DNA from 3 places in the Clostridium senegalense genome. Region 1 is predicted to be linked to each of the others. Evidence: riboswitches for the same ligand, from Rfam matches in the RefSeq annotation. Region 1 holds a riboswitch; each other region holds the start of a gene.
What was found. Region 1 has a riboswitch for cobalamin ahead of KQI36_RS16240 (ABC transporter substrate-binding protein). Riboswitches for the same ligand answer to the same signal wherever they lie in the genome.

Region 1 (11,603 bases):
AAAAATATAAAAAAATATATTAATTTGAAATCGTATAGGAATATAGGAGGAATAACAAATGAAAATATCAAAAAGAATAGGAAATGTTGAAGCATCCACAATAATGGAACTTTTAACTTATTCAGCAGAAGCTAAGAAAAATGGTAAAAAGGTATATCATTTAAATATAGGACAACCTGATATTAAAACTCCACAAGGATTTGTAGATGCTATAAGAAACCATAAAGAAGAAGTTTTAGAATATGCATTATCAGAGGGATTACCAGAGTTAATAGAAGCTATACAAAAGTATTATGAAGGATATAATATCAAATTTAATAAAGATGAAATATTAATAGTAAACGGTGGTAGTGAAGCATTGCTATTTGCTATGTTAACAATATGTGATGAAGGTGACAATATAATAGTTCCAGAGCCATTTTATTCAAATTATAGCAGTTTTGCAAATGCAGTTGGTGTTACTATAAGACCAGTTACAACTTATGCAGAAAATGGTTTTCACCTACCTAAAAAAGAAGAAATATTAGCTAAAATAGATGAAAATACTTCTGCTATACTTTTATCAAATCCTGGAAATCCAACAGGAGTTGTTTACACTAAAGAAGAAATTCAAATGATAGCTGAAATAGCAAAAGAAAAAGATTTATGGGTAATAGCAGATGAAGTTTATAGAGAGTTTGTATATGAAGGAGAGTACACTAGCTTTGGAAATATACAGGCAGCAGAAGATAGAGTTATAATAGTTGATAGCGTTTCTAAAAGATATAGTGCATGTGGGGCAAGAATAGGTTCTATAGCATCTAAGAATAAAACTGTTATGACAGAACTTTTAAAATTATGTCAAGCAAGGTTATCAGTTCCAACATTAGAGCAAATAGGAGCGGTTGAGCTTTATAAAACTCCATCTTCTTATTTAAAAGAAGTTAATGAAGAATATAGAGAAAGAAGAGATGTTTTATATAATGAACTTATAAAAGTTCCTGGAGTAGTATGCAAAAAACCAACAGGAGCATTTTATATAATGGCTAAACTACCAGTTGAAAGCGCCGATGATTTTGTAAAGTGGTTATTAAAGGACTTTGAAATAGATGGGAAAACAGTAATGCCTTGTCCAGCAGAAGGTTTCTATGGAACAGAAGGGCTTGGAAAAGACGAAATAAGACTAGCTTATGTATTAGAAAAAGAAACATTAGAAGATGCAGCAAGAATATTAAAAGAAGGATTAAATGAATATTTAAAATTAAATAAGTAATATATGAAAAAAGCTTTCCTAATTTGAACTTATAGGAAGGCTTTTTTTTATATGTTTAAAGTGAATATTTTTAATATAAAGTATTAAAGTAGTAAATAGAAAATATAAATAATAGTATATGTAATAAAGGTGATAGGGAGATAATCATGGCAAGCTTAAATAAGTGTAATTTATATTATGATGAGGATGCATATCATTTTTTAGTAGAGTATAGAGGAGATTTTACAAAAGAAATAAACAAAGTTTCTTATGCTTGTGGATATGCAATTAATAATAGTCTTGCGATAGTAGTTGTTGAATTTGAAAACTTAGAGAAATTAAAACAAGATGTTCCATCAATTATTTATATAGATTTCAGAAGCACATTTATATTACAAGATATTTCTCCAGATTATGCAGATAACATACAAACTGTGAAAAATAATTCATATATATCTTTAACAGGCAAAGATATAATAGTAGGTATTATTGATACAGGAATAGATTATTTAAATGAAGAGTTTATAAGAGAAGATGGTACATCAAGAATACTTAGCATATGGGATCAAACAATTGATAATATGGGGAAAACAGAAGATGGAGTTGATTATATAGGAGCTGTATATTATAACGAGGAGATAAATAATGCAATTAAGGCACATAAAAATAATGAAGATCCATATAAAATAGTACCATCAATAGATGAAGTAGGACATGGAACTAAGTGTGCTGGTATTATAGGAGCCCGTGGGTATAATAAAAATTTTAAAGGAGTAGCGGAGGATTGCGAATTTGTTGTTGTAAAACTTGCTCAATCAGCTAATTTAAAAAAAAGATTAAGAGAAAATAAAATAGAAGATATTCCAGTTTACGATACTCCAGAAATAGTAGCTGGATTGGAATATTTAAGAAGAATGTTTCAAAAATTTAAAAAACCTATGGTTATATTCTTTGCTGTAGGAACTACAGAAGGCACACATGATGGGCTAAGCTTAATTTGCAGATATTTAACAGGGCTTGGAAGTATCAGAGGAATTGCTTTAGTGACTGGTGTAGGAAATGAAGGTAACAGTAAAGGCCATGTGTCCGGCTATATTAAAAGTGATGAAAGTGTAGAAAAAATAGAATTAAATATACCAAGAGAAATTAAATTGTTTTCTATGAATATATGGGTAAGCCAACCTAATAGAGCATCTTTAAATATAAAGTCTCCTAGTGGTGAGGAAACAAAATTTATTAAATCTAAAAAACACAATAAAGTAGATTTTAAATTTTATTATGTGAATACTGCAGTTAATATTAATTATTATGATCCAGAGCATTTTACAGGTCATCAAGTTATAAATATTGTTTTTAAAGATATAAAACCGGGTATATGGGAGTTTAATTTAATAGGTGATTATATAGTTGATGGTAGATATGATATTTGGCTACCTCCATCAATAACTCTACCAAAAGGAACAGAATTTTTAAACCCAGATCCATATAGTACTTTAACAGTTCCATCAACATCATTAGGAGTGATTACATCTACTTATTATGGAGAAAATAATGGGATTTTAGCATCTTCAGGTAAAGGATTTAATACTAATAATATGCCTAATCCTGATTTAGCTACTATTGGAAGTAATGTTTTAACTGTAGACCCTTTAAAGCAAGTTGTTACTATGTCAGGAAGCTCAGCAGCTACTTCAATAATAGCAGGAGCGTGTGCATTACTATTACAATGGGGGATTGTTAATGGAAATGATACTACTATGTATTCAACTAAGGTTAAAAGTTATTTAATATATGGAGCTTATAAAAATCCAATATATAAATTTCCTAATAGAGATATTGGTTATGGTGCATTAGATTTATTAGGTATATTTAATATAATTGGACGATTGTATAAAGGAAATTATAGAAGTATGAAAAATAACATTTTACAGTATAATATTGGTGATTTATTCATAAGAATGCCACAGGAATTTAGGGAGGATTAAATGGAAAAAAATAATACTACCCCAGAAAAAATTTTTAAAGATGTAAATTATAATCATTATATTGTGCAATATCAAGGCAAAGTAGAAGAAGAGTTATCCAAATATGAAGATGTCTATCTTACTATAATTAATAGCAAGTATGCAATAGTATCTATATTAAGTAATTTAGATTTTAATAATATTCAAGAAGAAAATTCAACTATTGTTTATATTAAACCAGCTGATATGTATACACTTCAAGCAGTAGCACCTGTAGATGCAGCTCAAGCTAGAGTGTTACAATTAACTCTTCCTTTAAGTTTGACTGGTAATGGGGTTAATTTAGCAATTATTGATACAGGTATCGATTATTTGAATGAAGAGTTTATGGATTCAAGTGGGAAAACAAGAATAGAGTGTATTTTTGATCAAACAATATTTGAAAGTCAGCCTAATAAGAAAGTACCTTTTGGTACTTTATATGAAAAAAAACAAATTCAAAGTGCTATAAATGCTAATAGAGAAGGAAAATCACCTTATGATATAGTACCAAGTAAGGATAAAATAGGTCATGGAACTAATATGACTGGAATAATTGGAGGAACTGGTAAAAATCCAAATTTAAAAGGTGTCGTTCCAGAGTGTAATTTTGTTATTGTAAAATTAATAGAAGATATTTCATATAAAAAGCAATTTAATGTTGATATACCTGTTTTTAATATAACATCTATTTTTGTAGCATTAGAGTTTTTATATAATTATGCTTTAGAAAGTAACAAACCTATGGTTATATATTTTCCATTAGGTACTAACTTAGGAAATCATAAAAAACCAGGAATATTAGAACAATTTATAGAATTAATATGTTTAAATAGTAGTATCGCAATGGTTTCAGGCACAGGAAATGAAAGAGGAAATGGAACTCACACATCTGGTATTGTACAATATGGAAAAACTGAAGTTGTGGAACTAGAAGTGGACTCAAAACAAAATCAATTATGGGTAGAATTCTGGATTGATTTGGCTAATATAATGTCTTTAGAAATTATATCTCCATCTGGAGAAAATACTGGAATTATTAACCCATTAATTAATACAACTATTTCTTATAAATTTATATTTGAAAAAACTTCCGTAAAAATTAATTATTATTTGCCTGAAGAGAATACTGGAGATGAATTAATAAGAATTAGATTTTATGACCTTCAACCAGGTATATGGAAATTTAATCTTACAGGGGATGTTATATTAAGTGGAAAATATAATGCATGGATACCTCAAAAAGGAATAACTATTGGAGAAACTAAATTTAGTTTAGCTGACCCTTATGGTACAATAACCAATCCAAGTAATGCTTTAGGTATGATTACTACTGCAGCATATGATCAAAATAATAATAACGCTTTAAAATATTCAGGAATGGGCTTTGTAGATTCCTATGTAAGCATAATAGATGTAGCGGCAGGGGGAGTTAATGCATTAACAGTAGGTTTAAATAATAAAGTAGATATTGTAAATGGAACAAGTGTATCAGCGGCTATAACTGCAGGAGCTTGTGCTATGCTTTTTCAATGGGGTATTGTTGAAGGAAATGATACTTATATGCATAATCAAACTTTAAAAACATATCTTGCTAGAGGAACGGTTAAACGAAAAGGAGATAGTTATCCTAACCCACAATGGGGGTATGGTATATTAAATATACCTCTTATATTTGAAAATATGATATAAAAGTTATTAGGATGAAAATTATAAAAAATACGAAAGTTAGAGGATAATCTATAGTTTTTTAATTTCTCAATATTATGGTTATATAATTATACTGTAAAAATATAAAGTAATAAATGAAATTTATTATTTATTAAATATAAAAACTGTAAAATAATTAAAATTTTTTAATGAAAACATGGTATATTTAAGAAAAAAATGAAAAATAGCTTGAAAAATGTAAAATTTAAGAATATAATGAAAGTGCTTGAAATAAAAAATTTAATAGTGTGTATGTTGGGTACCTTTATAGGTATAATAGGGAAAGTGGTGAAAATCCACTACAGCCCCCGCTACTGTATACGGATACGAAATCAAATCCACTGGTAATACTGGGAAGGATGATTAAGGTTAAGCCGTGAGTCAGGAGACCTGCCTAATATATTATGTCATAGATTTCGGAGGGAAATTGGGTGTGTAAAAAATAATAAATATTATTTTAATGTTTATTTTTATTGGATATATAACCTCTGTTTTTCAGAGGTTTTTTTATTTAAAATTATATAAATAAGTTTTTAGGGGGAAAAAATGTTAAGATTAAACAAAAAAATTACAAAGACAATATTAAGTATTACATTATGTACAGTAATAAGCGTAGGATTTGCTGGTTGCTCTAGTTTGAATTCAGCATCTACAACATCTAATGTAGTTGTAGATAATCAAAAAAGTGAAAGTAAAGTTAAAACAAAATTAGAAGATGAAAAAGTATATGTATCTTTAAAAGATACTACTAATTATTTAAAAGGAGAGTTTTTATTAGAAAAAAATACAGTAACAGTTAAAAATAAAGAAGATGTTATAACTATAAATTTAGAAAATGATGAAGCAAAAATAAATTCTACAGTTATAAATCTAAAGGATAAAATAAAAAAAGAAAATGATGATGTATACGTTATAATGGACTTTCTTAATGAAGCTGTAGATGCTAGATTTACATATAATAAAGAAAACAAAGAATTAAACATAAAAACAGAAATGCCATTAGAGTATACAAAGGCTTTTAGTGTTAAGTATTTGAAAGGTGGCATTAAAAAAATAACTGATGGAGAAAATAGAACTTTGATTTTAGTTCCACAAGGAAAAGAAGTTCCAAAAGAATATAAAAATGAAATAGTAATTAATACTCCAATAGATAATGTTTTACTAGGTTCTACAACTCAAGCATGCTTATTAAGATCAATAGGTGCTCTTAATAGTGTTAAAGCTGTAACTACAGAAGCTAAAAATTGGAGCATAGATGAGATAAAAAATGGAATGGAAAAGGGTGATATAGAGTTTGTTGGAAGAGGAGATTCACCAGATTATGAGAAAATATCTATGATAAAACCGGATCTGGCAGTTGTGTATACTGGGCCATCAGGACAACAAAAGCTTATTGAAAAGCTAAAGGAACTGAATATAAATTATGTAGTTGATAATGAATATTTAGAAGAAAATCCTTACGGAAGAATGGAATGGGCTAAATTAATGAGTGCATTTTATGATAAAGAGGAAGAATCAGAAAAGCAATTTAATGAAGCTATAGAAAAAGTTAAGGCCGCAAGCAAAAATATAGAGGGAAAAGATAAGCCTAAAATTGTATGGGCAACAATAAGTAAAGGAAAAGTATATATACCTAAAGGTGATTCATATGTTGCAAAGATGATAGAAATGGCTGGCGGAGAATATATGTTTAAAGATGATGGAATAGGAAGCGGGAACATAAGCATAGAAGAGTTATATGCAAAGGCTAATGATGCAGATATATTTATGTATTCTTCTACTACAAACTATACACCGACATTGAAAAATGTTATTGAACAAGCTCCTATCCTTGAGAAACTTGATGTAGTTAAAAATAAAAAAGTTTGGTGTTTTGCTCCAGATTACTATCAATCAATAGACAAAACAGATGAACTTATTATAGATTTAATGGAAATATTCCATCCAGGTTCTATAGGTGAAGATATAAAACACTATGTTAATTATAAAGAATAAAGAATTTAAAACTAATATTGGAGAGAAATATGGAATTTATAAAGAAATCTAGAGTTAAATATACAATTATTTTTTCTGTATTAATAGTAGCACTATTTTTAACATTAACTTTTTGTATTTGTTTTGGATCTGTAAAAATAGGAGCTTTAAATGTAGGTAATATTTTATTTAATAAATATGTTATAGATGACCCTTTTTATGATATAGTTTGGAATATTAGATTTCCAAGGGCATTAGCTACAGTAATAGGAGGATCAGCATTAGCTTGTTCAGGATTATTACTTCAAATATTTTTTAAAAATCCTATAGTTGAGCCTTATGTTTTAGGAGTATCATCAGGAGCTTCTCTTGCTGTTGGGATTATTATGCTGGGAGGTCTAAGCTTTGGATTTGAAAGTATTTCTCCTTTTATGTTAGTAGCAGCAGCCTTTATAGGTTCATTAATAGTTATGTGTATAGTAATTATTTTTGCAGGAAAAGTAAAAAGTGTAGTTACATTATTGGTAATAGGTATGATGTTTGGATATTTATGCAGTGGAGTTACAAGTGTATTAACAGCTTTTGCTGATAAGGAAAAACTTCAGGGATTTACAATTTGGAGAATGGGGAGTTTTTCAGGATTTACATGGGAACAAGTTAGAGCTTTAATGATCATAGGAATACCAGCTATACTATTAAGTATGATTATTATAAAACCTTTAAATGCATTTTTATTAGGTGAAGATTATGCTAAAAGTATGGGTGTGAAAATTAAAAAATTTCGTATAGCCATTGTAGCAATTTCAAGTATTTTAGCTTCAGTTGTAACTGCATTTTCAGGTCCAGTTGCATTTATTGGCTTGGCAGTTCCGCAAATTTCAAGACTTATATTTAAAACCACAGATAATAAAGTTCTTGTGCCAGGAACAATAATATTAGGAGGAATAGTAACATCTATTTGTGATTTGATTGCTAGAACTATTTTTGCACCAATTGAACTACCAATAAGTGCTATAACTTCTTTTATTGGAGCACCAATAGTTATTTTCCTTATACTTAAAAGGAGGAGTACTATATGATGATGTTAGAAACTAAGAATTTATCTGTTGGTTATGATAAAAAAGTTGTAGTTAAAAATGTTGAGATACAAGTAAATAAAGGCGAAATACTTTGCTTTTTAGGAGCAAATGGAGCTGGAAAAACTACAGTATTAAGAACTCTTTCAACGCTTTTAAAGACTATTGATGGGGAAGTTTATTTAAAAAATGAAAGTATAGATAAAATTGATAAAAAGGAACTTGCTAAAAAATTAGCATTAGTTTTAACAAATAAATTTTCAGGAGAGTTAACTACTGTATATGAAATCGTATCCATGGGAAGGTATCCTCATACTGGTTTTTTTGGACGACTTAATGAAAATGATAATGAAAAAATATTAGAAGCTTTATCAGTTGTAAATGCAGAACATTTAAAAAAAAGATATTTTAATGAATTAAGTGATGGAGAAAAACAAAAAGTTTTAGTGGCAAGAGCACTAGTTCAAGAACCAGAAATTATTATATTAGACGAACCGACAACTCATTTGGATATAAGACATAGATTAGAACTTATGGATATTTTAAAAGAGCTTAGCAAGAAAAAAAATATAGCAGTCATAGTTTGCTTACATGAAATAGATATTGCTATTAAAAGTTGTGATAAAGTAGTTTTAATAAAAGATAATTCTATGTTGGCATATGGAACTCCAGAAGATGTAGTAGATGAAAAAGTAATAAACAATCTATATGGTATGGAAAATAATTATAATAATTTATTGGGCTCTGTAGAAATTAAAAATAAATGTAAACCTGAAGTGTTTATACTTGGTGGATGTGGTAAGGCTTCTCCAATATATAGAGCTCTTACTAAACGATATATAGGAATTTCAACAGGAATACTTTATGAAAATGATATTGATTATGAAGTAGCAAGGACTATGGGATTAGAAATTTATAGTGCCAAGCCCTATGAAGAAATCAAAGAAAAGGATGTAATTTATGCTAATAATGCATTGAATGATGTAAATATAGTTATAGATTCTGGGTCAAGCCTTCAGGGGATAAATAAATTAAATGCTGAAATTATTAGAGAAGCTATAAGAAGAAAAAAGATAGTTTTATCTTTAAGAAATAAATATGAGACTATGAGACTATTTAGTGATTGTTATAAAAATATTAAAAATATAAATAGTATATTAGAGCTTTTAGATGAATGTTATATGATAACTAAAAAATAATTTAATAAACGCAGTAGCGTATATTTCAGGAGGTGAAGGGTTATAATGTTTAGACTTTTATTTATAATGTCTCCAATGGATTCATCATACAAATTAAAAGAAGTAAATATGTCACTTCAAAAAATATATAATAATGAAATTTCTATAGAGTTTATGGACACATATACAATAGATGAAAATAAAGAAGAATTTAATAGGTGCATGAGAGAAATTCAATGTTCAGATATAATTTTTATCACAGCACATGGTGGAATAAGTTACTTTAAAAGCTTAAATAAAATAATGGACAAGTATCAAGGGAAAAAGAAATTCTTTATTCATTCAGGTATAGATGATGAAAACAATGAATTATTTAAAAAATCATCAATTTCCAAAGATGAATACATAAGTATACTAAACTATTTTTTAATAGGAAATACTGAAAATTTAGAAAATATGATATTACATTTGGCTAAAAATTTAGGCAAAAAAAATTATAAAGTTAATCCACCTAAATGTCCTAGATGGGAGGGTATATATTATCCTGGAAAAAATATAGAAAACTATGAAGAATATATAGAAAATTTAAGAAAGACTGAAAAGCCTATTATTGCTATTTTATTTTATAGCAAATATATGCATGAAAATAATGTAGAACATATTGATAGATTTATAAAGGAGATAGAAAACTTACAGGGTCAACCATTAGCAGTATATTCAGCTAGTTCTCCTAATCCATCTATTGGATGCAAGGGATTTCAATGGGTTGTTGATAATATATTGATGAAAGATGGTGAATCTCAAGTTGATGCAATTATAAATACTATAGGATATTCTCAAAGTATATTAAGCAAGCCTGGAGATGGTACAACTGTAGTGGATAAAAGTATATTTGAAAATATAAAAGTTCCAGTATTTCAAGGATTAAATACTTATCAAAATTTTGAAAATTGGGAAAACTCTTTGCAAGGTGTTGACATGATGTCACTTACAGGAAGTGTTTATTATCCAGAATTTGATGGACAAATAATTACTGTAACTACATCTTATTGCGAAAAAGTAAAAGATGAAATAGGAGAAAAATTAGTATTTAAGCCAATCAAAGAAAGAATTAATAAAGTCTGTAGGTTAGCTTTAAATTGGGCAAAGCTTAGAGTTATGGAAAATAAAAATAAGAAAGTAGCAATAATTTTTCATAATATGCCACCAAGAAATGATATGATTGGTTGTGCTTTTGGATTAGATACTCCTGCTACTGTATTTAATATAGTAGAAAAATTAAAAAGTGAGGATGTATATACAGAGTATGATTTTGAAAATGGTGATGAAATAATAAATAGAATTATTGATGCTGTAAGTAATGATATGAGATGGCTATCACCAGAAAAGGCTATAGAAAAGAGTGTAGATATAATAGAGGGTAATTTATATAGAAAATGGTTTTCTAATCTTTCCGAAAAGGTTCAGAATAAAATGACACATGATTGGGATACTCCACCTGGGGAATTTATGGTATTTAATGATAAACTCCCAATACCAGGTATTATTAACGGAAATATATTTATAGGACTTCAACCACCAAGGGGATATGAAGAAAAGGCAGATGAAGTTTATCATAGTACAGATATTGTTCCACCTCACCAATATATAGCTTTTTACAAGTGGGTAAAAAATGTATTTAAAGCTGATGTAATTGCGCATATTGGAACACATGGTACGTTAGAATGGCTTCCTGGAAAAGAAGTTGGACTTTCGAAAGATTGTTACACAGATATTGTAATTGATGATATGCCTCATATTTATCCTTATAGTATAAATGTTGTAGGTGAAGGAATTCAGGTGAAAAGAAGAGGAAATGGAGTGATTTTAGATCACCTTATTCCATCACTTATGCAAAGTGGGACTTATGATGAAATGGAAAATATTGATGATTTAATAAAGCAGTACTATCACTCAAAACAAGGAGATAATACAAAAGTAAAACATATAGAAGATGAGATAGTAGATTTAGTTATAAAAAATAATTATCATATGGATTTAAATATGAGTAAAGAAGAAATACAAAATGATTTTAATCTGTTTATGGAACGTTTTCATGGTTGGATTGAAGAAATCAAAAACTCTTTAATAAAAGATGGTTTACATATTTTTGGTAAAGTTCCAGAAGGAGAAAGATTCGAAAATTTAGTTTCTGCACTTTTAAGAATACCTAATGGTAATATTTTATCATTAATTGAAGGCATCTGTATTGCTTATGGATTAGAGTATGAATATTTAAAAAATAATCCATATGAAATCAATAATGCAGGTAAAACAAATTTAATGTTATTAGATGAAATGGAAGAGATAAGTAAAGAGATAATAAATAAGATTCATAAATCAAATTATGAAATTAAAACTATTGAAGAGATATTAAAGAAATATTTTAAAG
Region 2 (11,603 bases), on a different contig from region 1:
ATGTAATCACTAATTAAATTATTTTATAAAATATAAAATAATTTTTTATGATGAATTTTTTAATAATTAGTATTTATTACTAATATATTAGTAATATTGATGCTAATTATTAAAATTGTAAAATCAAAATAAAATCTAAAGATTACCCTTAAAGATATTTATATGAGCTCATATTATACAAATTATAAATTGTTAAAATTAAAAATAATTTTTTATTAAATATTTTATAAATAAAAGATATTTAATAAATCTAATTTATAGCTGTATAATTCAGTTGTTAACAACTTTTTTTAGAAAAGTAGAAGATTTTCTTCTACTTTTCTATAAATAAAATTATTATTTAAAACAATATTTGTCTCTAAAATATTTTTGTAACATTTTTGTAAAAACAAAAGTAAAATATAGGTTTATAATTTAATTTGTAGTGTTATGGAAAAATATTTATTTAAAAGGAGACATAAAGATGAATATTTCATATAAAAATACATCTAAATTAAAGAAAAAACAAAAACGTTCTATTTTAATTTTTACTTTAGTAATATTTGTGTCTTTTATATCAATTTTTTATTGCAATCATAAATTAAATCAATATAAAGATGAAAATACAAATTTAAAGTCTAAAATTAATTCTTTAGATACAGATATAAGTGATTTAAAAAGTAAAAATTCTAAGTTATTAGAACAAAAAAATAATTTAGAGTCTAAAATTAATTCATTATCAAAATAGTAAAATAGTGTATTTAATGGTTATAGGGGGGTAATCTAATGAAAAACAGGACAAGCGCTTTATTTATAAAAGTTCTACTTATTTTTACAATATTTATTCTTATTTTTACTTTATTTATAAATTCAAAGGCTATATTGGCAAAATCTGATACTAAAACTTTATCAGAAACAATTGAAGATAAAGTTGCTGAAAAAGATAAGCTAACTAAGGAAAATATTACCTTAGAGCAAAGTATAAAAGAAAAAAAATCTCAATATAGTGAAGTTTTATCAAATACTAAAATTGCATATTTAACTTTTGATGATGGACCATCAAATCATACTTTAAAAATTTTAGATATTTTAGATAAATACAATGTAAAAGCTACTTTTTTTGTAAATTATAAACCAGGAATGGAACGTATGTACAAAGAAATATCTGATAGAGGCCATACTTTAGCTAATCATACTGCTTCTCATAGCTATAATAAAATTTATGCTAATAATGAAAGTTTTTTAGGTGATATACAATTTTTAGATGAAAAATTAAAATCTATAACTGGTAAAGAACCATCTAAAATTTTTAGATTTCCTGGCGGTTCTAATAATAGAGTAAATGGTCATAGTGATGCTAATTTTATGCCTGGCTTGTCACAATATATGACTGACCTCGGTTATACTTTTTTTGATTGGAATATAGATTCTATGGATGCCGCTACTTTTAAACAAGATAAAAATGTAATAATCCATAGTATACTTGATAATACTCCATATGTTAAACAAGCAAATATATTAATGCACGATTTAAATCCTAAAACAACTACTGTAGATGCATTGCCTAGTGTTATTGAGGGATTAAAATCCCAAGGTTTTATTATCGAACCTTTAACTCATGATTCAGCTAAAATACAATTTACTTCTGTTAATTAATAGTAATTATAAAAAGTTATATCCACCAATAAAATTGGTGGATATAACTTTTTGTAGTACTTTATTCAAATTATTAATGATTATTGCTATTTTTTATATTTTTCTTTTAAAAATTTATCTACTCTGTCATTATTTACAGATACTATTTTATTAAATATATAATCATATCCATTTTTTGAATGTGGTATCATACAATTAGTACAATCTTTTATTCCATTACTCATTACATTGTTTCCACCACAGTCTTCAAGAAAGTATAATGGACAGTAGCAAAATAAACAATTGAATTCTTCCTCTTTATTTACTTTGTGACAAGGAAAAAATTCGCAACTTTTGTGTTGAAAAAACTTATAATTCTCACTCATGATATTATCTCCAATCCCATAATTAATATTTAAAATTTACTTTTATTTTAACATTTTATTTCAAATTTATCTAACATTCAAATAATTTCTCAAGTACTGTCTGAATTATATGGCAGATTTTAAAAATCCTTTTCCCTGAACTTCCATAGCATCTGAAACAGAAACCAATGCTTTTTTATCTATACTTTCTATTAATTTTTGTGCATTATTAAGTTCTTTTTCTGAAACCACAGAATAAATGATTTTTCTTTTAACTCCAGTATAAGCGCCTTCTCCATAAAAAAAAGTAGTTCCTCTTCCCAAACTGTCCATAATTGCATTAGATACTTCATTCTCTTTTTCAGTTACTATTATTAATATTTTCTTTTGGTTAAAAGCATTTATTATTTTATCTATAACTTTGGATTTTACATACATAAGCATTATTGTGTATAGCGTTAATTCTATACTTGTTATAAAAATTCCTAAAGCCACTATTATTCCATTCAATGCAAAATATAATGAGGATATTTTAATACCTCTATTTCTTCTTATTATTATTGCTATAATATCTGTTCCACCTTGTGATGCACCTTGCCTAAATATTATTCCCATACCGATTCCACTTAAAATAGCTCCAAAAAATGTAGCTATAACTAAATCATTTACAACAAATCCTTTAAGCAATTTATCTGTTATAACTAATGCTACTGACATTGATACCATTCCAATAATACTCAAAAAAATAAATTCTTTATCTTTCAAAAATTTATATCCTATAATAAATACAGGTAAGTTTATTATGAATACCCAATATCCTGAGGGAATATCTAGTATATATTGAAGTATAAGAGAAATTCCAGCTATACCTCCACTTAAAAGTTTATTTGGTGAAATAAAAATATTTATCGCTACAGCATAAAGTATACTTCCAAAAATAATTTTAACTATTTTAAAATATATATTGTTATCTTTTAAATTCATACTAACATCTCCTAATGAATAACTAAATTTCATTTAATTTTTTAGCTATTCTTTTCATGTAATCAAATAACAATATACATATATAATATTAATTTTAATCAATTTCTGACTTCTCCTTCCCTCCGAAAGATTATCATAAGATTTTAGGCAGGTTTCCTGACTTTGTACTCATCCTCATTTAGTCCTTCCCAGTTTTAACCAGTGGATATTCTAAACTTGTCCTACTTACAGTAGCGGGGGCTGTAGTGGATTTTAACCACTTTCCCTTTTACCCTTAAATTAAGGCACCTATAAACCCTATATTTGTTTTCTTTATATTTTTCTTTTAAATTAAACATAGGAGAGAATGAAACATCTCTCCTATAGCTTAAGTGTGTAAATTTAATAAGAGTTAATTTTCTATCTCTCATAAGACTTCAGTTAGCTGTGTTGTCTAAACTAATTTTTTAATATAAGCAAATTTTTCACAATTATTATTTTTTAAGTATCTAAAATTTAAACTCTAACGTTACTTAACTGAAACTTATCAAATAGAGATAATTTAAAGTTTATAAAAAATATCTTCGTAAAACAAAGATATAATATAGCATAATTTAAATAATAGTAAACTATTTATATTACTTTTTCATTTATAATTCTAAATTATTATTTTATTTTATAAGAACATGTTATCAATTTTTTATTAGTTTATCAAGTCTACTTAAATTTTCATTAAAACTTTAGTAGATACAAAGTTTTTATTTAACCTATATCTACTAAAGTCAGGTAAATAAAAGTAATTTAAGTTATTGGAAATATATAAAAAACCTTCGTAAACTTTACGAAGGTTTATATAACAAATATTAAATAATATATTTAAATTCAATTAAATATACGAATTCAAAGATTGTTACAAATTCTTCCCTCCGAAGTTTTATAAAACAAAGTTCTAGGCAGGTCTCCTGGCTCACGCATCATCCTACACCATCCTTCCCAAAATAATTCAGTGGATACTGGTTCGTCTGCGTTACAGTAGCGGGGGCTGCAGTGGATTTTAACCACTTTCCCTTTTAACTCTTTGTAGAGCACCTATTACACAATATTTACTTTATATTTATAATTATATCATGAAAAAAAATTTTTTCAATAGTTAAAAAAATTTTTTTTACTTTTTCTTTTACTTTTTAAGAAAGTTTAAATCCAAACTTAACAGGATCTGTATCATCAATAACAAAATGATTAAAACCAGTTATATATGCACTCGCAGTTATTTCTGGTATTATGCCATTAAAATTTTCAATTTTTGTTGTTCCTAATATTCTTCCTCTAAACATAGTTCCTAAAATACTCTCATAAATAAATTCTTCCCCTTCTTTTAATAACCCTTTAGCATGAAGTGCCGCCATCTTTGCACTTGTACCTGTTCCACAAGGTGATCTATCTATTTGTCCATCTCCGAATACAACAACATTTTGAAGTGTAGCATCTATGTTTTTTGCCGGTCCATATATTTCTACTAAATCTACAGTTTTTATATGCTTTAATGTCGGATGTTCTATTTTTATAGTTTTATTTACTATATCTCTAATTTGAATACCAATACTTGAAATCTGAGTAGAATTTTTAGGATCTATCTCAATACCTAAATCAGATGCTTTAACTAAAACAAAAAAACTTCCCCCAAAGGATATATCAACTAATATTTTTCCTATCTCTGGTAACTCTATTTTTATATTTTCTTTATATAAAAATGCTGGTACATTTTCAATAGATGTTTCTACAGCTTTTCCATCTTTAACTTTTACAGTTGCTTTTATTAATCCTGCTGGAGCTTCTAATGTTATATTTGTATATGGTTCCTTAACTTCTACCATACCAGTTTCAACTGCTACTGTAGCAGCACCAATAGAACCATGTCCACACATATTAAGATATCCGCCACCATCCATAAATATAATACCTAAATCAGCCTCTTCTTTAGTTGGCTGAGTTATTATTGAGCCAAACATATCTTTATGACCCCTTGGCTCTAACATTATAGCTGTTCTTAAATTATCCATATGTTTTTCTAAATAAGATTTTTTTTCTGGCATAGTTTTTCCTGGTATTTGTGGTACTCCCCCTACTACTATTCTTGTTGGTTCCCCCATTGTATGTGAATCTATAGCTTGAATAGACTTTACTACTTTCATTTTTATTCCTCCATTTTTCTCATTTTCAATTTCAAAAATGCTAATGCTTTTTTAGCATCTAAAGTTGTAACAGTGTTTTCACCTACAACTTCTGTTTCTATACCATGTTTACTTTTATTAAAATCAACTATGGTGTCCATATATTTGTTTTTAACTACAAATTGAGCTTGTTTACCTACAAAACTTAATCCCACAACTGGAACTCCCCTTTTTCCTATTTCCTCAATAGTATTGGCAAAGTCTACATGACTATTTCCCCATCCATCTAAAGACAAAATAACACCATCTGCCCTCATAGCTTCTACCCAAGTTGCAGCCCTTTTTCCAACAAATAATTTATCTTTGTTGTTTTGAGGTGTCCCTACTATCATAATTCCTAACAAATCTATATCTTTATCACCTGAAACTAACTCCACCAAAGGATCCTTAAAATGATGCTTTGTTGTTTCCTTTGTAGACGGCCCTATTCCCATCTAAAAATCACCTCCACAATATAGCTTGTATAAGTTTTAAATTTCGCCTTAAATATCAGTATGTTTTTAGTGCATTGCTCTTAAAGCTCCATCTCTATATTCATTCGGAGTTAATATTATTGGAATGTTCCCCATATCAATTATTGATTTAGCACCTATAGAACTACATGGTTCATTCCCTAGCAAAGCTGTATCATACATAGCCCCTTGTCCTGCAACTTGCTTTATTATAACTACTTTTTTACCCTCTTTATTTACTTTATCGTAATATTCATGTTTTTCATCACAATATCTGCCATTAATATTTTTAAGTAATTCCCTTATATTTTGAATTACTTTATCACAACATTTATGTATTTCTAAAATTGTTTCTCTTTTACTGGCTTTATCCTTATTTACTACTACATCAAATTGAATAATTATATCATCTATATCAGGAGTACCTGCCTTTCCAAATACAACTTGTTCACTTAAAATCCCCTCTGAACTCCCAAACTCACATATTTGAATACCTTCATCGTCTATACCATTTATCATAACAGTTACTCCGGTTATAACATGAGTTATTCCTTCTCCTAATTCTCCTAAAACCTTAGTTGCTATAGGATAAAAATCCATTATAGAATTCACAAATATATTTCTTTCATCCTTATAAATAACATTTAAATCTATAGATTTTATAATTTCCCTATCAAATTCTATATCTTCCATAATATTTTTTCTTATGTATAAAGTTTTATTGTCTATAAATGTTTTGTCATAAAATTTAACTTCTTCAATATGAAAAGCCTTAATTACAAGTTTTCTCAATTTTTTAAATTTATACATAAATATACCTCATAATTATTTTTATAATCTTCTAATATGTTTCTATGTGAGAATTCCGATTTTCTATTGATAGAAAATCGGAATTCTCATAATTTTATTTATTAAACTTTTGCTATATATTCATATGGAAGTGATACTATTTTTCCTGGAGTGTCTATTTCAACTAACTTTCTTAAAGTATCTTTTAATATATTTATCTGCATTTCTCTGTTATTTGGTTCACCAGCATTAGCTCCCATTGGAACAAGTGGCGCTACGGCTCTTGGTGTACCAGTTTGTCTTACAACTGGTGGTAATGCAGCTATACAAATCGTAGGAATCCCTGATTCCTCTATCGCTCTCTGTACTAATACAGCTGAACGATGACAAGTTCCTCATCCTGCTGTTAATACTACAGCATCTACCCCTTCTTCTTTTAAAATTTTAGCTATTGATGGTCCTGTTTCATGAGTAAATTTTTCTTGGTTTCCACCACCACCCATAAAGCCTATATGCGTTGGGGCTATTTCTTTTATAAATCCTTCTTCTTTTAACTCCCTTAATCTGTCTATTGGAAACATACAATTTATATCTTTATTTACATCTCCATTATCATATCCACCATGAGACACCATTAAATCTTCTGTTTTAACATCTCCTGGTACTAATCTATAAGTAAAATCTCCTGCCAGATTGAATCTTTTATCACTTTTCAAATGAACTCCAGCAGCAGTTGCAAAAGCGATCTTCATATCTTTTAATTCTTTTGTAACTGGTGTCCATACTGGTGTTGGTGTTATTGGCACAAATATTTCTGATTGTAAATTATTCACAACAGTACTAACCATTTTGTGTTCCATCCTTTCTTTCTCTCTTCATTAAATTGCTTACATATTTATCATTTGGTTCTTCTTTTAAAACTTCTGGAAAACTCATTTTAAATCCTACTTCTTGGCCTAATTTTAGAGGATAATCAGTTATAAGCATTCTCATTGGTATTTTCATATATCCAAGCCTACCTTTTAAATCCATTGCAACACATCCATCATGTATTTCAACTATTATGCCTTGCATTTCTATAATCTTATCATCATACTTCATTTGCACTCCTCTTTTCATAAGGCATATGAAAAGAAATAAGAAACCAAAGATTCAAAGCATATTTGGTCTATTATTTATTTGATTATGCCTAAATAGAATTTAATTACTTTGTTGAATATTTTTCTAATCTTTTTTGACTCATAGGAATAGCTGTTTCATTTTCTACTCTAACTATATTTTTGTTATATGTTTTTTCTATTTCTTCCAAATTATTTTCTTTTACATTTGAATTCCATTTTCTTTCAGCTGCTTTTACATCTTTACCCGCCATAGCTGATTTAACCATTTCTAATGCCCTTATTGCATCTTCTTTACATAAAGTATTGCATCCTAGAACTTCATTTTCAATTCCTGCTTCTGATTTATTATTATCTACCATATACTTCATGTATTTGTTTCCAACAACTAATGCTCCTTGAACTGCGCAGAATGACATCCCTACACATGGAACATCTCTCATTCCAATTTGTTCAATATGAGAAGCAAAATCTATATGATTATTTCCAAATCCTTCTGTTGTAACTATAGCACCATCAACATCCATAGATTCAACCATCATTCCAAGTCTTTCTGAAACATAGAATTTTTCAGCATTTATTTGTGGCGACCCTACAAATATAACTCCTGCTAAATCTATGTTTTCATCATTCATAGCTTCAATTACTAATGGTTCTCTCCAATAATGTCTTGAACATTCTTTAGATGCAGGCCCTATACAAGTTAAAGCATGTATACCCCCATCTAAAACTTCAAGTGGTGATAGCATAACTGGTACATTACCAAGGTCAACATTAGGTTTTCCCCCTAAAACACCTACTGGCTCTTGAGGTAGTATTAAGTTGTCATGCATAGCACCTTGTCCCATTATTTCTTTAACTAAAATAACTTTTTTCTTTCCCGGTCTTCTATATTGAACTAATTCTTCTGTTGAAACAACTAAACTTTCATCTAATTCTTTAAGCGCAGTTCTTATTTCCTGTGTTATAAAATCCGTTGCTTTATGAGCAGCTAATGGGCCTGGTCTTTCCATGTTTGTACCTCTCGCTATAACAACCTCTGACTTTATAAATATATCTCCTTTATCTGGAGCACCTGGTCTATTCCACATAATATTTTCATCTAATATACCTTCTGATGATCCAAATTCCCCAATTTGAACTCCGTCCTCATCAGTTCCAGTAACCATAACTATTACACCATCAAGTACTCTAGTTACACCTGTACCTACTTTAGAATCACCTTCTTTAGTAGCTATTGGTTGAACATCCATTATAGTTTCAGAGTACGTATGATATTTTTCCGGTGTTATTATATCTATTTTTATAGATTTTACTAACTCACTTTCATTTTGAGCTTGATTACAAATATCTTCTCTTATGTATAATGTTGTTCCTTCTATTTTTGTTTCTTGTCCAAACTCAACTTCTTCTATTTTAAAATGCTTTTTAGTTAAATTTCTAACTTTTTTAGGTTCTAAAACAATTTCTTTTTTAGAAGTTTCTTCTTTTTTTAATGATTTATTATCAACAGCTTCAGAAACCTTTTTTATTAAATTTTCTTTTTTATCTTCAACTGTCATAGGAAATGAATTTAAAGGTACTTCTATATCTATTCCTTTTCCCTCTTCAATTTTAATTTTTAAAATTCCACCATTTATATAAGATGTTATTCCCTGATTTTCTTTTACAACTTCTTTATATCCTTCTAATAATTCTGCTGTTATAGGAGTTAATGCTACAACATCTACAGATAACACTTTTCCTAAAACTTCTTTTACTGTTAAAACTCTCTCCCCTAAATTAACAAGTAGTGAATCCTCTAATTGTTCAAAATACATAGGATTTTCTAAATCATTTTCATTTATGATTTCACCACATTTTTTATTTATCTTTAAAACAGCTTTTGCATCTTCATCTATTTTAAATTCTTCTTTTTTAGTCTTATCATTATTACCTTCTAATTCTTTAACACCTTCTAATACATCTTTAGTTAATGGTGTTAATGAATCTATTGTTTTTAAAAGTTTTGCACCAATAACTTCTCCAACTTTTAAACAATCACTTGGAATGTTTAAAAGTCCTGAGTCAACCATATCTGGGAATATATCTGGATCTTCTAAATTATCTGCTGAAATTATAGTTCCAGCTTCTGTTCTACAACAAACTACAGCAACTTCATTTTTCAAAGCTTCTGCATGCTCTTTAGTCATTGACATAATAAATTCCTCCTAGTCTATTTTTAATCTTCTAGTTAATTTATGATTAACTGTTCTAAATACATGATCTGTATGATGATACACAGCTAATCCTAATTTAGGTGCAGAATTCATAACGGTATTAGAACAATCACTACAATTGGCTATTATTATTCTTTCTGCTCCGTCTTTTTTAAATTTCATTACAACAGCTGCTTGACCTGGGCAATCTCCTGGTGTTTTGCATTTGTTAGCACCTTTTATTTTAACTATATTTTTGCAATCCATTACAGAAACCACATTAGCCTTCATCTTACCTGCAATATCTCTAAGTCTCTCTTCATTAGCTCCACAAGCACATACTAATAACCCCACATTTCCTTTATACTCTGGAAACGTCATAGTAACTATTGCTCCACCTGAAGTTTTTGTTACAATTGAATTATTAAGATCTCCTGCTTTTCCTGTATACGGTCCACCTATAACGATTTCTCCATATTCTCCATCAATACCACCGCATTCATCTATTAAAGAACTTATTTTTGTTCCTATTGGCACTTGTAAAAACACTTTTTCTTCTAAATTTTTTAGTTTTCCTGCGACTGTAATATCTTTATCTATAACAGGTTTTCTATCTTCCACTGCTCTTTTTATATTTACAAGAGTTTCAGCATTTAAAACCACAACATCAGCCTCAACTGGAAGTTGTGTAGGTTCTAGCCAAACACCTAATACTTCATGTATTAACGCTCTTTCTTCTCCTGCTGGATATATATCCTTAAGTTCTTTAACTTCTATATTTTCTTCATTTTCTATTACTTTTTTTATTTCCTCAATAGCCTTTTCATTCTTACCTTTAATTCCTATATAAGCTTTTGGTGCTTTTGTAACTTCCATAGCATATTTAATACCTTTAATAACATCCATTGGATTTTCTTGTAAAACTTTTATATTATGCTTTAATAATGGTTCACATTCAACACAGTTAGCTATTATACAGCCATCTGGAATTTCAACATTTAATTTCACATGAGTGGGAAAACCAGCTCCACCTGCACCAACAATTCCAGCTTCAAAAATATATTCTTTAACTGTAGTACACTCCTTTATCGGTACATAGTCATTAGTTTGACTATCATTTTTCAATATTTTTATTTCATTTTCAGTGATTTCTTTTACTTCCCCTGAAATACTAGCATGTATCTTAGCACCTAGTCCCTTATTAGGTTCTCCTATGCACTGACCTCTTTTTACTTTTTCTCCAACCTTAACTATTGGCTCACAACTAGCACCTATATGCATTTTTAATGGTATTCTAACTATATTGTCCATTTTCTTACCTCACACATTTCAATATTTTTATGTAAACCTCGTCAATATATGTAGTCATAGTTATATTGAGCAATTTACATGCCAACTTTTATATTATTTATAAAATTAATAGCAAACACCATTAAAATAGCCACTATAAATAAACTAATATTCATAGTGGCTATTTTGTTCTTATTTTAAATATGACATTTTTTTGACAGTTAAAGTTATAATTTTGTTATTTTTTTATGAAGAATTATTGATTTGTCTTTATTTGTTAAATATGACTTATTTTTGACATAGGTGTCATTTTTCTGACACTACTACTATAATTAATAAAATGATATATTTTTGTAAATAATATTAATTTTTTAATCTATTTGATTTAATTTATAATATAACGTACTTCTTTTTATTTTAAGCATTTCTGCTGCTTTTACTTTATTCCCATTACATATATTCATAACTTCTTTTATTAAATTACTTTCCAATTGCTTTATTCTGTTTTCCAAATCATACTTATCAATAATGGCATTATTAAATCCCATTATTTGTGATTTATTATACTCTAAAATATAGTTTG
Region 3 (11,603 bases), on a different contig from region 1:
AAACATAGTATTAATTATCACCATAAAAATGATAAAATAAGCTACCATACCAGCCTTATTTCCTAATGTATAATATATTAAATAGTAAATACTTATTGATAATAATAATATTATTAACGTTAATATTGCATCTTTTATAAATATATCCATAGGTAATTTTATAATAAATTTATCTAATAATTCATTAATAACAAATCCTAATATTCCTCCTAGAATAATTATTATTGCTGACCCTAAAAACTTTGATATTATATATTCATCCCTAGACATACCTACACTTAAAAATAATATATGATTTTTTTGCCTTACTTCATATTGTATAGTGGCAATATTAGCTATTGCCACCATACTAATTAAATAATTATAATAATTCCCCTTATTAGTTAATAACATCAAAATTATAGGCAATAAAAGAAACATTATATTTAAATAGCCTTTATAATTAAAAATTTGTAATTTAACCTCTTTGCCTATTGATTTAATCATCATATTTTAACCTACCAAATCATTATATTCTACTTTCTTTTTAGTATCATTATTAGTTCTAATGTTGCATCTTGTATTAATACACTATCTTTAAATTCTTTTTTTACCCACTCTACATCAGAAGTTAGTGCTTCAAATCCATAAGAACTTTTTCTTATTCCTTCAAAATACTTTTCATTTTCTTTAGTTAAAAGGCTTATATCTCCCTTTACTATTTTATAAGTATCTAATACTTCTTCTTTACTTTTAGAGAATACAATTTTTCCATTGTTTATATAAGTTATATAATCTGCTATTTTTTCAAGATCTGAAGTTATATGAGTAGATAACAATACACCTACATTTTCATCTTGTATTAATTCCCTTAATATATTTAAAACTTCTGCTCTAACAACTGGATCCAATCCTGCTGTTGGCTCGTCCATTATTATAAATTTTGCATTATGGCTAAGGGCAATTGAAAGGGAATATTTCATTTTCATTCCCTTTGAAAGTTCTTTAAATTTTTGACCTTTATTAAGTCCAAATTTATTTGCATACTTATAAAATGTATCAAAACTCCATTCTTTATAAAATGGTGCAACAAGCTTTGCGTTATCCTCTAATGATAAATGTTCATAAAAATATCCTTCATCATAGACAAAACCTATTTGCTCTTTTATTTCTTTCTCAAACTTTAAGTTATCTTTTTCGAAAACTTTTATTTCTCCACTATCTTTTTTTACTAAATTCATTATAAGTTTTATAGTGGTAGTTTTTCCCGCACCATTTTGTCCTATAAAACCCATAATATATCCTTTAGGAAGAGTAAATGATATATCTTCCAATTTAAAATTTTTATATGCCTTTGTTAAATTCTTTACTTCTAATATATTTTCCATATAAGCTCTCTCCTTCTAACTATATCTGTAAATAAGTTTTGCAAACTATTTACTTTTCTTCATATAAAACTTCTAGTATTTCTTTCATTTCATCTAATGAAAGCTGTATCTTTTCACTTTCCTCTATTGCTTTTGTAAAATACTCTTCTATATTTCTTATAATAAGTTCCTTTACAAGCTCCTTATCTTGGGCCGAAACGAAAGACCCCTTTCCAGGTACTGTATAAATATAACCATCTCTTTCAAGTTCTTCATAAGCTCTTTTAGTTGTTATTACACTTATTCTCAAATCCTTAGCTAAAGCTCTTATTGAAGGCAATGGTTCGTTTGCAGATAATTTATTCATAAGTATATCATCTTTTATCTGTTTTTCTATTTGAGAGTATATTGGCTCTCCTGAGGAATTGTTTATTATTATATTCATCTTCCTCCTCCTAACTGTTTATGATAAATCTTTATTACAATATCCCTTTATTGATAAAGTTGTTATTATCCCATAAATCACTAACCCTATTAAAAATATTAATGGTATTATTAAAAATCCATTTTCTATGCTTTTCATAAAGAAACCTACAACTTTTTTTGAAGCCGCTGGAAATATTTTTTCTGCTAAAAAAAGCACTAACATTGGTAAATATATTATTCCTAATAGTGTAAATCCACTATATTTTACTGCCACATCATAACTAGCTTTATAAAAAATATAGTTTGGAACACATATGATCACTACATAATATAAAAATGAGAATGATTGAGAAAACAACAACATCTTTAAATCTTCACCACTTATTTTTCCCAAAATAAAAATTATAGACAATAGAAATATTGATGTTATAAAATACACTAATAAGTAAAAAGTATATTTGCTTACTACTACATCTTTTCTATCAACAGGAAAACTATTTATTAACATATCATAATATTTACGTGTCTCTTCTGTTGCTGTAAATTTATTTAATATTATTGGTATAAATAAAGTTGCAAATATATATATTGGGAAATAAACTGGTGCTTTAGCACCAATTAGCGTTAAAACTACCATAACGCATCCTACAAGTAAATTCATTATAATTAATGGATTTTTGCTAGTTATTATATCTTTTTTAAGTAATGCATTCATATATTATACCTCCTATAGATCTCTTTTTTCATATATTACAACAGATAAAGTAGCTAATATCCCAGTTATAGCTAACACTGCTATAACAAGTATTATATTAAATTGAATGCTTGTATTAGAAAGTAATTTTACTATATTACCCTCTAATTTAAACTTGAAAATATTATTTATAAACATAAATCCCATCATAAAAACTATAAGTGTTACATAATAACTTATCTTAGCTGCTTTAATTCCTAATGAAAAATATGAAAAATAATACATTGATAAAATTACTAATGAATAAAACAATATAGATTTTAATGAATGTATATTTACTCCTACAAATTTTGTAGGAATTGCTATTAATAAAACTTCATTTAATATTATTGATACTATACATCCTATCATTGCCACTACTATTGACGATATAAATTTACCTAAAACATAATCTTTTCTTGTACAAGGATAACTAAGTGTAGACTTATAAACACCATCTCTATTTTCAAGTTCTGTATTACTAAGTCCTCCTATTACAAAAACCATAATAAGATAATTTATAAAATCTTGTCCTTGCGTCATAGCTATTACTGCCATACTTATCAGTAACACTATAAATTGTGAACCTTTTAATGATAAAAGCTGTATTTTCAGCTCTCTTTTTATTACATTTAACATCTTAATCCGCACCCCATTACATCTTTAAATTCATTATTATATATTTCCAACTGCTTCTCTGCTTTTAAATACCATAATATCCTCTAATGTTGGCTTTTCCAAAATCACACTATCTTTAAATATAGCCTTTATTTTTGATACATTATTAGTTAAAGCCTCAAATCCAAAACTTGTTATATTTATTGATATAAATGCTTTTCTATTTTCATCATTTAATAAACTTTTATCACCTTTTACAATTCGATATTCTTCCAATACATCAATTGTAGGTTTAGAAAATTCTATTTTTCCTTTATTAATATAAGTTATATAATCAGATATTCTTTCAAGGTCTGATGTTATATGTGTTGATATTAAAATAGCTATATCTTCATTTTGAATTACCTTTTGAAATATATCTAAAAGTTCTTCTCTAACAATTGGATCAAGACCTGCAGTTGGTTCATCCATTATTAAAAACTCAGCATTGTGACTAAGTGCTATAGCAATTGCAAATTTCATTTTCATACCCTTTGAAAGTTCTTTTACTTTTTGATCTTCATTTAATCCAAATATCTTTAAATATTTGCTAAAAGTTTCAAAACTCCACTGCTTATAAAAGTTAGAAATTATTTTAGCATTTTTCTTTATAGATAATTTTTCATAATAAAAACAATCATCATATACAAAACCAATTTTTTCTTTTATTTCTTTAGAATACTTAACATTATCTTTTCCAAATATCTTAATTTCTCCACTATCTCTTTTTAATAAATTCATTATTAATTTTATTGTTGTAGTTTTACCTGCTCCATTTTCACCTATAAATCCCATTATATATCCTTTTTCTAAATTAAAAGATACATCATCTAATTTAAAATTTTTATAGGTTTTTGTTATATTTTTTATCTCCAAAACATTTTTCATACTCCTCAACTCCTTTAATACTTATATATAATTTCTAATTTTTCTTTCATATTATCTAAGGATAAATCTATTTTTTTCCCTTCATTTATGCCCTTTAAAAGATATTTTTTAACATTATCCATTATAGTATATTTTATAAATTCTTTATCCTTATTTGAGATAAAAGTTCCCTTTCCTGGAACTGTATAAACAAATCCTTGCTTTTCTAATTCTTCATAAGCCCTTTTAGTCGTTATTACACTTATTTTTAATTCCTGTGACAGTGCTCTTATAGATGGTAATATATCATCTAATATAAGTTTATTTTCAAATATTGATTTTTTAATTTGTTCTTCTATTTGTGAATATATTGGCTTTCCAGAAGAATTATCAATTACAATATTCATAATACCCCTCTTCTTCAACATTATTTATATAGTGAGTATACCCACTATATACAGTTGTAGTAAAAAAAATTATTTTTCTATCTTTTCTCGTTTTTTAAAGAAAATTAAATGCTCCAAAATTATAGCTATACAAAACATTATAATTATAAACATAATCTTCATGAATCCTATTTCCTTTATAAATTTTATTTTCAACTCGTATATATCCTATATACACAGTATATACTCTATATACACACCTTGTCAATAAAATTTAAATTAATTTTTTATAATTATAATTATCTTCTATAAAAATATAAATAAAAACTAAAGCAATCAAAGCTTATTCTAAAAAAGTACGTTTAATATTATTAGGAACATAGTGAGTAACAATCACCACAACTATTTAACTGTTCACTATTAACTTTTAACTAAAAAAATCTGCTAATTATTGATAAAATATTAATTTAAATTTTCTCATTTGATAACTAAATAAGTTTAAAAGTTAACTTGGAACTCTATATATTTGAACAATTAGTTATAAAAATTAATCATTTCAAAATTATTTGACATATTTTTTAATTTATGATAAGCTTTTCAATGATAATTCAATAAAATTTTAAGTTAAATTCAATTTAACTTACTTTTAGAATAGGTTATAAAAGTAAAGTCACTTTTATATAAAAGGGGAAGTTGGGTGCAAATCCCACGCGGTCCCGCCACTGTAAAAGATTATTTTTTCTATATCAATAATCTTTAGCCAGAATACCTGCCTATTTTTTCACTACAATAGCCTACGAGAGATGGGGATAGTGTTTATATAAGTTTGTACTTATACCTATTTAGCCACTTAAGGTTAAATAGGTTTTTTTATTTATAAAAATTAAAGGAGTTTTATTTATGAGATCAAAAAATATGAAAAAAACAATTATGAAAACTTTATGTACTACACTTTGCATTGCTATGACAGTTTCATTTATGGGTTGTTCTAGTAATAATAAGTCTACTAATACAAATAGTGTATCTACTGAAAACAGTTCTACCAAGGAAAATAAAAATTCAAGCTATCCTGTAACTATAAAAAATTATAATGTGAATAACGAAGAAATTGAAATTACTTTTGATAAGGCACCAGAAAGAGTTTTAACAACTAACCAAACTACAACTGAATTGATGCTAGACTTAGGATTAGAAGATAAGCTAATTGGTACATGCTATTTGGACAACCCTATATCAGAAAAAGTTAAAGACAAATATGCAAAAATTCCAGTTGTATCTGAAAAATATCCTACTAAAGAGCAAGTTTTATCTTTAAATCCTGATTTTATATTTGGATGGAAAAGTGTCTTTGCCGATAAAACACTTGGTGATGTAAGCGAATGGATAGGCAGAGGTACTAATACATTTGCTCAGCGTAATACCGTTAAATCCGTTGGAAATTATACTGTTGAAAATTTATTTAAAGATATTGATGACTTAGGAACTATATTTAATATAAAGGATAAAACAGATAAATATATACAAGACAATAAAGATAGATTAACTAAAATAGAAGAAAAAACAAATTCTATTGACAAGAAAAAAACAACATTAATTTTAGAATCTGAAGAAAAAGGTGATTTTAGATTATATGGCAAAAATGATCTTGTAAGTGATATGGCTTTAAAAGCTGGATTAGAAAATTTAGGTGAAGAATCTGGAACTGTAAGTTTAGAAAATATAGTTAGTTTAAATCCTGACACTATTCTTCTTATACATGATGGCGATGGAAAAGATATTCACGATCCTGAAATTGCTAAAATTTTCACTTCTAATGAGGCCTTGAAAAATGTAACTGCCGTTAAAAATAATGCAATAGTTGTTACTGGGCTTGCTGAAACTTGGGCCGGTGGAATTCGTGTAGTAGATGCTATTGAACGCTACTCTAAAGAATTATATCCTGAATTATATAAATAGGTGATTTATGAAAAATAAAAACTTTTCAAATATACTAAGTAAATATAATTATTTAATAGTTATTGCTTTAATGTTGCTTTTATTAGTATCTATAGTTTTAGCAGTGTCTATAGGTTCTGTAAAACTTCCTGCCACTGATGTTTATAGTATAATTTTAAATAAACTTTTTGGTACAAGTTTAAAAGGAAAGTCAATTCCACAGGCATCTATTGATATAGTTTGGCAAATACGATTGCCACGAGTTTTTCTTGGTGTAATAACTGGGTTAGGATTATCTCTTGGTGGAACGGTTATGCAAGCTACAGTGCAAAATCCATTAGCTGATCCATATCTTTTAGGGATTTCCTCTGGAGCCACACTAGGTGCTACTTTTTCAATATTAATTGGTGCCTCTACATTATTTACTGGAGTTTTACAAAATACAGGTGTAACCTTTTGGGCTTTTATAGGAGCTTTACTCGCCTCAATAGTAGTATTTAAACTTTCTAATTTAGGTGGAAGAGCTACATCTGTAAAATTAGTTCTTTCTGGTATGGTAGTTAACTTAATATGTTCTGCTTTATCAAGTTTTATGATTTATCTTACAAACGATAACAGTGCCCTTCACTCACTTTCATATTGGAGTATGGGTTCTTTAACTGGTGCTAAATGGACAAACTTACTGATACCTACAATTATAGTTGTATTTTTTATTATAATCTTTATTATACAATCTAGGGTTATGGATGTAATGCTTTTAGGTGATGAAACTGCTATAACTTTAGGTATAGATTTAAATAAATATAGAAAGTTTTATTTAATTAGCGTTTCAATTTTATCAGGGGTTCTTGTTTCATGTTGTGGAATGATAGGTTTTGTAGGATTAGTTATTCCTCATATTACCCGTAGTTTAGTTGGTTCAGACCATAAGAAACTTTTACCAACTACTGTACTGCTAGGTGCTATATTCTTAGTTTGGGCAGATGTGCTATCCCGTATAATACTGAAAAATATGGAAATGCCTATTGGCATAATTACTTCACTTTTAGGTGCACCATTTTTTATTTATATTATGATAACACGTGCTTACGGATTTGGAGAAAGGTAGCTTATTATGAATTTAGATATTAAAGATTTAAATGTTGCTTTTGGTAATAAAACTATTGTAAATAATGTCTCTTTAACTGTAAAAAATGGTGAGTTTGTTGGATTAATAGGTCCAAATGGAAGTGGTAAATCTACCCTTTTAAAGTCTATATACAGAGTATATTCTCCTAAATCTGGAGTTATGCTTTTGAATGGAAAAAACCTCTTAAATATACCAATTAGAGACGTTGCTAAAAATTTAGGAGTTGTTAGTCAATTCAACAATCTTGCTTTTGATATGACTGTAGAACAAATGGTTTTACTAGGTAGAAGCCCTCATAAAGGTCTTCTTGAAATTGATAACGATAAGGATATTGACATAACTCATGAAATGCTTAAAAAAGTTGATATGTTTGATTATAGATATAGAAGTTTTTTAACTTTATCTGGTGGTGAAAAACAACGTGTTCTACTTGCAAGGGCACTAGCTCAACAAGTAAAATTACTTATTCTTGATGAGCCCACTAATCACCTTGATATAAAGTATCAACTTCAAATATTAAGGTTAACAAAATCTTTAGGTATTACTGTAATTGCTGCATTGCACGATTTAAATTTAGCTGCTTCTTATTGTGATAAATTATATGTTATGCATAATGGTAATATTGCTGCAACTGGAGCACCTAATGAAATATTAACAAAAGAGCTTATTAAAGATGTTTATGAAGTAGACTGTACTATTCACAAATATCCAAATAAAAATTCAATTTATATTACTTTCGAAGACTTTTAAAGGAGGTATTTTTATGTCAATAGCAATTATGTCTTGTAGAAAATTAGTTGGTAAATGCGCTGGAACTGGATGCCTTAATGCTTTTAATAACGATTTAGACGCTTTTACTATTTATAAAAATAAAAAGGAGACTTTGGCTAGTTTTTTCTATTGCAGTGGTTGTTCAAGCACATTAGGAAACGATGAAGATTGGCAACATAAAATAAATCAATTAAAGAATAAAAATGTTGATACTATTCATATTGCTCTTTGCATAGAGGTTGAATGTGATAACTACTCTAAACATGAAAAAATATTAAAAGCTAATGGCTTTAAAGTAATACATGGAACCCATAAGTAAATACATATATTATAAAGAAGTTAAAAAGTAGGTATCATATATATACCTACTTTTTAACTTCTTTATTTAATATCTTAAATATTTCTAAAACTTCTTATTTTATATTCCATATCTATTAATTTTAATTATTACATATGAAAACAAGCTCAAATTTAAATCTATTTATCAAATTTCTATTACAATTCTTTTAAAGCTTCACTTAATACTTTTCCAATAGAATCCTTTATAACTAAATTAGCTTTATTATCATATGGTGTAGCTTCTTTATTTATAAGAATTAAATTTTTTCCTTTAAAATATTCCAATAATCCTGCTGCTGGATACACAACTAGAGAAGTTCCACCTACAATAAATGTATCTGCTTGTGATACTGATAAAATTGACTTTCTTAAAATATCACTATCTAAACTTTCTTCATATAGAACTACATCTGGCTTAACAGCATCACCACAAACCTCACATACTGGTATGTTATTATTACTTTTTAACATATAATCCAAGTTGTAAAATTTATTACATCCCATACAGTAATTTCTATGAACCGAACCATGTAGTTCTAAAACATTTTTAGATCCAGCTAGTTGGTGTAACCCATCAATATTTTGAGTTATAATAGCATTTAACTTTCCTACTTCTTCTAGTTTAGCTAATGCTTTGTGTGCTAAATTAGGCTTGGCATCTTTAAAAATCATTTTATCTTTATAAAATCTAAAAAATTCCTCAGTATTACTTTTAAAAAAACTATGACTAAGCATTACTTCTGGTGGGTAATTATATTTATTTTTAGAGTTATATATTCCTTGATTAGATCTAAAATCTGGAATATTACTTTCCGTTGAAACTCCTGCTCCGTTGCATAAAACTTATAAAAAGTTATAAATATATAAATTTTACTTTATTTCCTTCTTCGTAGAACTCTATTTCAAAGTTATTTCTAACATTCTACTTTAGTTTGGTGTAGTTCTCTAAAGGCTTTAATTCGGATACAACGAATCCTACTAAGATTAGTAATTTCTCAAAATTCACCTATACTAACCCATAATTACCAAGATTAATTGAAGCATTCTTATCTCTATCAATTTCAAATCCACAATTATCACATACATAAATTCTATCTTTTAGTTTTAAATCAGATTTAATTTGACCACAACATGAACAAGTTTTACTACTAGGATAAAATCTATCAACTTGGATAAAATCTATACCATTAAATTCACATTTATATTTCATTTGTCTAATAAATTCATAAAAACATTGTTCTTGTATCGCTTTTGATAAATACTTATTTTTCATCATACCACTTATATTTAAATCCTCCATTACAATTCTGTATGGATATAGTTTAATTATTTTATTTGTAGTTTGATGTGTATGATTTAATCTAATATTTGATAACTTCCTGTGTAATGATTTAATTTGCTTTTCTAATTTAATAATATTATTAGTTTTAACAAATTTATTACCTTGTTTATTTGCTTCATATTTTCTTGATATTTGTCTTTGCAATCTTTTTAATCTCTTATTCAACCTTTTAACTCTTTTTGTTTTATTAATATTTTTAATAGGCTTATCAAGACAATTCAATATTGCTAAATTAGATATTCCCAAATCTATACCAATTGATAAATCTTTATTTAAAGTAGTTTGGTTTTCTTCTACTTCAACTCCAAAACTTAAGTACCAGTACTTACCATCAAAACTGCAATACGGATTACTATATTTACAATTTGGTATTTTATAATTAGTTTTGAATTTAACTTTTCCATTTTTTTCTATATTGCATATATTATTTTTAAAATGTAAACGGTCATATCTTACATAGAAACTTTGTCTTAATTTTCTCTTAGATTTAAATTTAGGATATTTACCTATCTTTTTAAAGAACGATTTAAACGCTTTATCTAAACTTCTCATACTTTCAACCATTGTGGTATTTGAAACTTCATTTAACCATTTAAAATCATCTTGTTTTTTTAATTGAGTAAATTCTTTTCTTACATCTGACATATTATATTTAATTCCTTGCTGATACAATTCATTACATTTATTCAATGCCCAATTGTAAGTAAATCTGCTACAGCCTATTGATTTTAACATTAATAACTCTTGCTCTTGTGTTGGTAATAATCTTATCCTTATTGATTTCTTCATAATTTAACCTCCTTTCGCATATCTTATCTTTATTTTACCAAGGAAGAATTAAAGAAACAATTATAGGATATTGCAAAAGAACAAAATAGGTCTTTTAATAATCTTATAATTACTATTCTTAAAGATTTTGTATCTAGCATTCAAAAATAGAGTGCTTTTTTATTCTTATATACTTATAACTTTCTATAAGTTCTATGACTATATTCAGTATGGTTCGTTACTCCATACCAGTTCTCTTATGAACTTCTTATGCTTTCACATAAGCGTAGACTATATCATCACCTAATCGGTGTTCCCCACTTCCACCCACTTGAGTGTACTTCCTTTACGGAATAGTCGTTGAGCCTTCCCCTATTCGGGGCTTGGTTGCTGATTACCCATTATTACAGTGTTTAGGATTTAACCATGCACTATCTAACTAATTTTTTCTACTTTCGTAACCTTCACGCTTGATTTTATTTCATATCTACGTTGTAGTTTAGTTAGCTTTAGGGACTTCCAGCAGTTCAAGGAATTTTGGATGATTCTAAATCATCACTCCATACTCTTTATGAATATGGGAGGCTGTCAACAATTTTTTATAACTTATTTATAACTGTTAGTTACCTCCTAAAAATACAATGTTAGTACTATTTTTTATAATATCTTTTAATAATTCTATTTTATCCATAAAACCCTCACTCAAATTTTTTTATATATCAAATTAGAATTTAATATATAAATATTATATATAACCAAATAAAATTATGCATCAATTTCTATTAATATTTTTAAATTTTATTTAATATAAATTACAACCAAAGGTCTTTTATGCATTCCAAATTTCTAAATTAATATATTCTATTTAATATGAATATAAAATTTTCACTTGAATTTAAATTTA

Region 2: it holds a riboswitch for cobalamin, as region 1 does, so the genes downstream of both, KQI36_RS08825 (YitT family protein) here and KQI36_RS16240 (ABC transporter substrate-binding protein) in region 1, are expected to answer to the same signal.
Region 3: it holds a riboswitch for cobalamin, as region 1 does, so the genes downstream of both, KQI36_RS11095 (ABC transporter substrate-binding protein) here and KQI36_RS16240 (ABC transporter substrate-binding protein) in region 1, are expected to answer to the same signal.

The regions. Positions count from the first base shown of each region.
Region 1 is NZ_JAHLNC010000013.1:21,749-33,351, forward strand. Features, by position in the region: gene KQI36_RS16225 (pyridoxal phosphate-dependent aminotransferase) at 59-1,252, shown strand; gene KQI36_RS16230 (S8 family peptidase) at 1,399-3,216, shown strand; gene KQI36_RS16235 (S8 family peptidase) at 3,217-4,926, shown strand; cobalamin riboswitch at 5,185-5,356, shown strand; gene KQI36_RS16240 (ABC transporter substrate-binding protein) at 5,491-6,939, shown strand; gene KQI36_RS16245 (FecCD family ABC transporter permease) at 6,969-7,997, shown strand; gene KQI36_RS16250 (ABC transporter ATP-binding protein) at 7,994-9,193, shown strand; gene cobN (cobaltochelatase subunit CobN) at 9,239-11,603, shown strand, end outside.
Region 2 is NZ_JAHLNC010000004.1:31,295-42,897, forward strand. Features, by position in the region: gene KQI36_RS08805 (DUF1540 domain-containing protein) at 1-13, shown strand, start outside; gene KQI36_RS08810 (hypothetical protein) at 464-727, shown strand; gene KQI36_RS08815 (polysaccharide deacetylase family protein) at 766-1,635, shown strand; gene KQI36_RS08820 (cysteine-rich small domain-containing protein) at 1,722-2,000, opposite strand; gene KQI36_RS08825 (YitT family protein) at 2,106-2,963, opposite strand; cobalamin riboswitch at 3,093-3,270, opposite strand; cobalamin riboswitch at 3,878-4,050, opposite strand; gene KQI36_RS08830 (proline racemase) at 4,127-5,134, opposite strand; partial or broken gene prdD (proline reductase cluster protein PrdD) at 5,137-6,435, opposite strand; gene prdB (D-proline reductase (dithiol) protein PrdB) at 6,537-7,262, opposite strand; gene KQI36_RS08850 (CBO2463/CBO2479 domain-containing protein) at 7,255-7,521, opposite strand; gene prdA (D-proline reductase (dithiol) proprotein PrdA) at 7,619-9,730, opposite strand; gene prdC (proline reductase-associated electron transfer protein PrdC) at 9,743-11,041, opposite strand; gene KQI36_RS08865 (sigma-54-dependent Fis family transcriptional regulator) at 11,392-11,603, opposite strand, start outside.
Region 3 is NZ_JAHLNC010000006.1:658-12,260, reverse strand. Features, by position in the region: gene KQI36_RS11130 (ABC-2 transporter permease) at 1-489, opposite strand, end outside; gene KQI36_RS11125 (ABC transporter ATP-binding protein) at 516-1,367, opposite strand; gene KQI36_RS11120 (GntR family transcriptional regulator) at 1,417-1,791, opposite strand; gene KQI36_RS11115 (ABC-2 transporter permease) at 1,810-2,487, opposite strand; gene KQI36_RS11110 (ABC-2 transporter permease) at 2,500-3,144, opposite strand; gene KQI36_RS11105 (ABC transporter ATP-binding protein) at 3,181-4,050, opposite strand; gene KQI36_RS11100 (GntR family transcriptional regulator) at 4,065-4,436, opposite strand; cobalamin riboswitch at 5,052-5,206, shown strand; gene KQI36_RS11095 (ABC transporter substrate-binding protein) at 5,316-6,371, shown strand; gene KQI36_RS11090 (FecCD family ABC transporter permease) at 6,379-7,458, shown strand; gene KQI36_RS11085 (ABC transporter ATP-binding protein) at 7,465-8,229, shown strand; gene KQI36_RS11080 (CGGC domain-containing protein) at 8,243-8,569, shown strand; partial or broken gene KQI36_RS11075 (NAD-dependent protein deacylase) at 8,746-9,432, opposite strand; gene KQI36_RS11070 (RNA-guided endonuclease InsQ/TnpB family protein) at 9,596-10,720, opposite strand.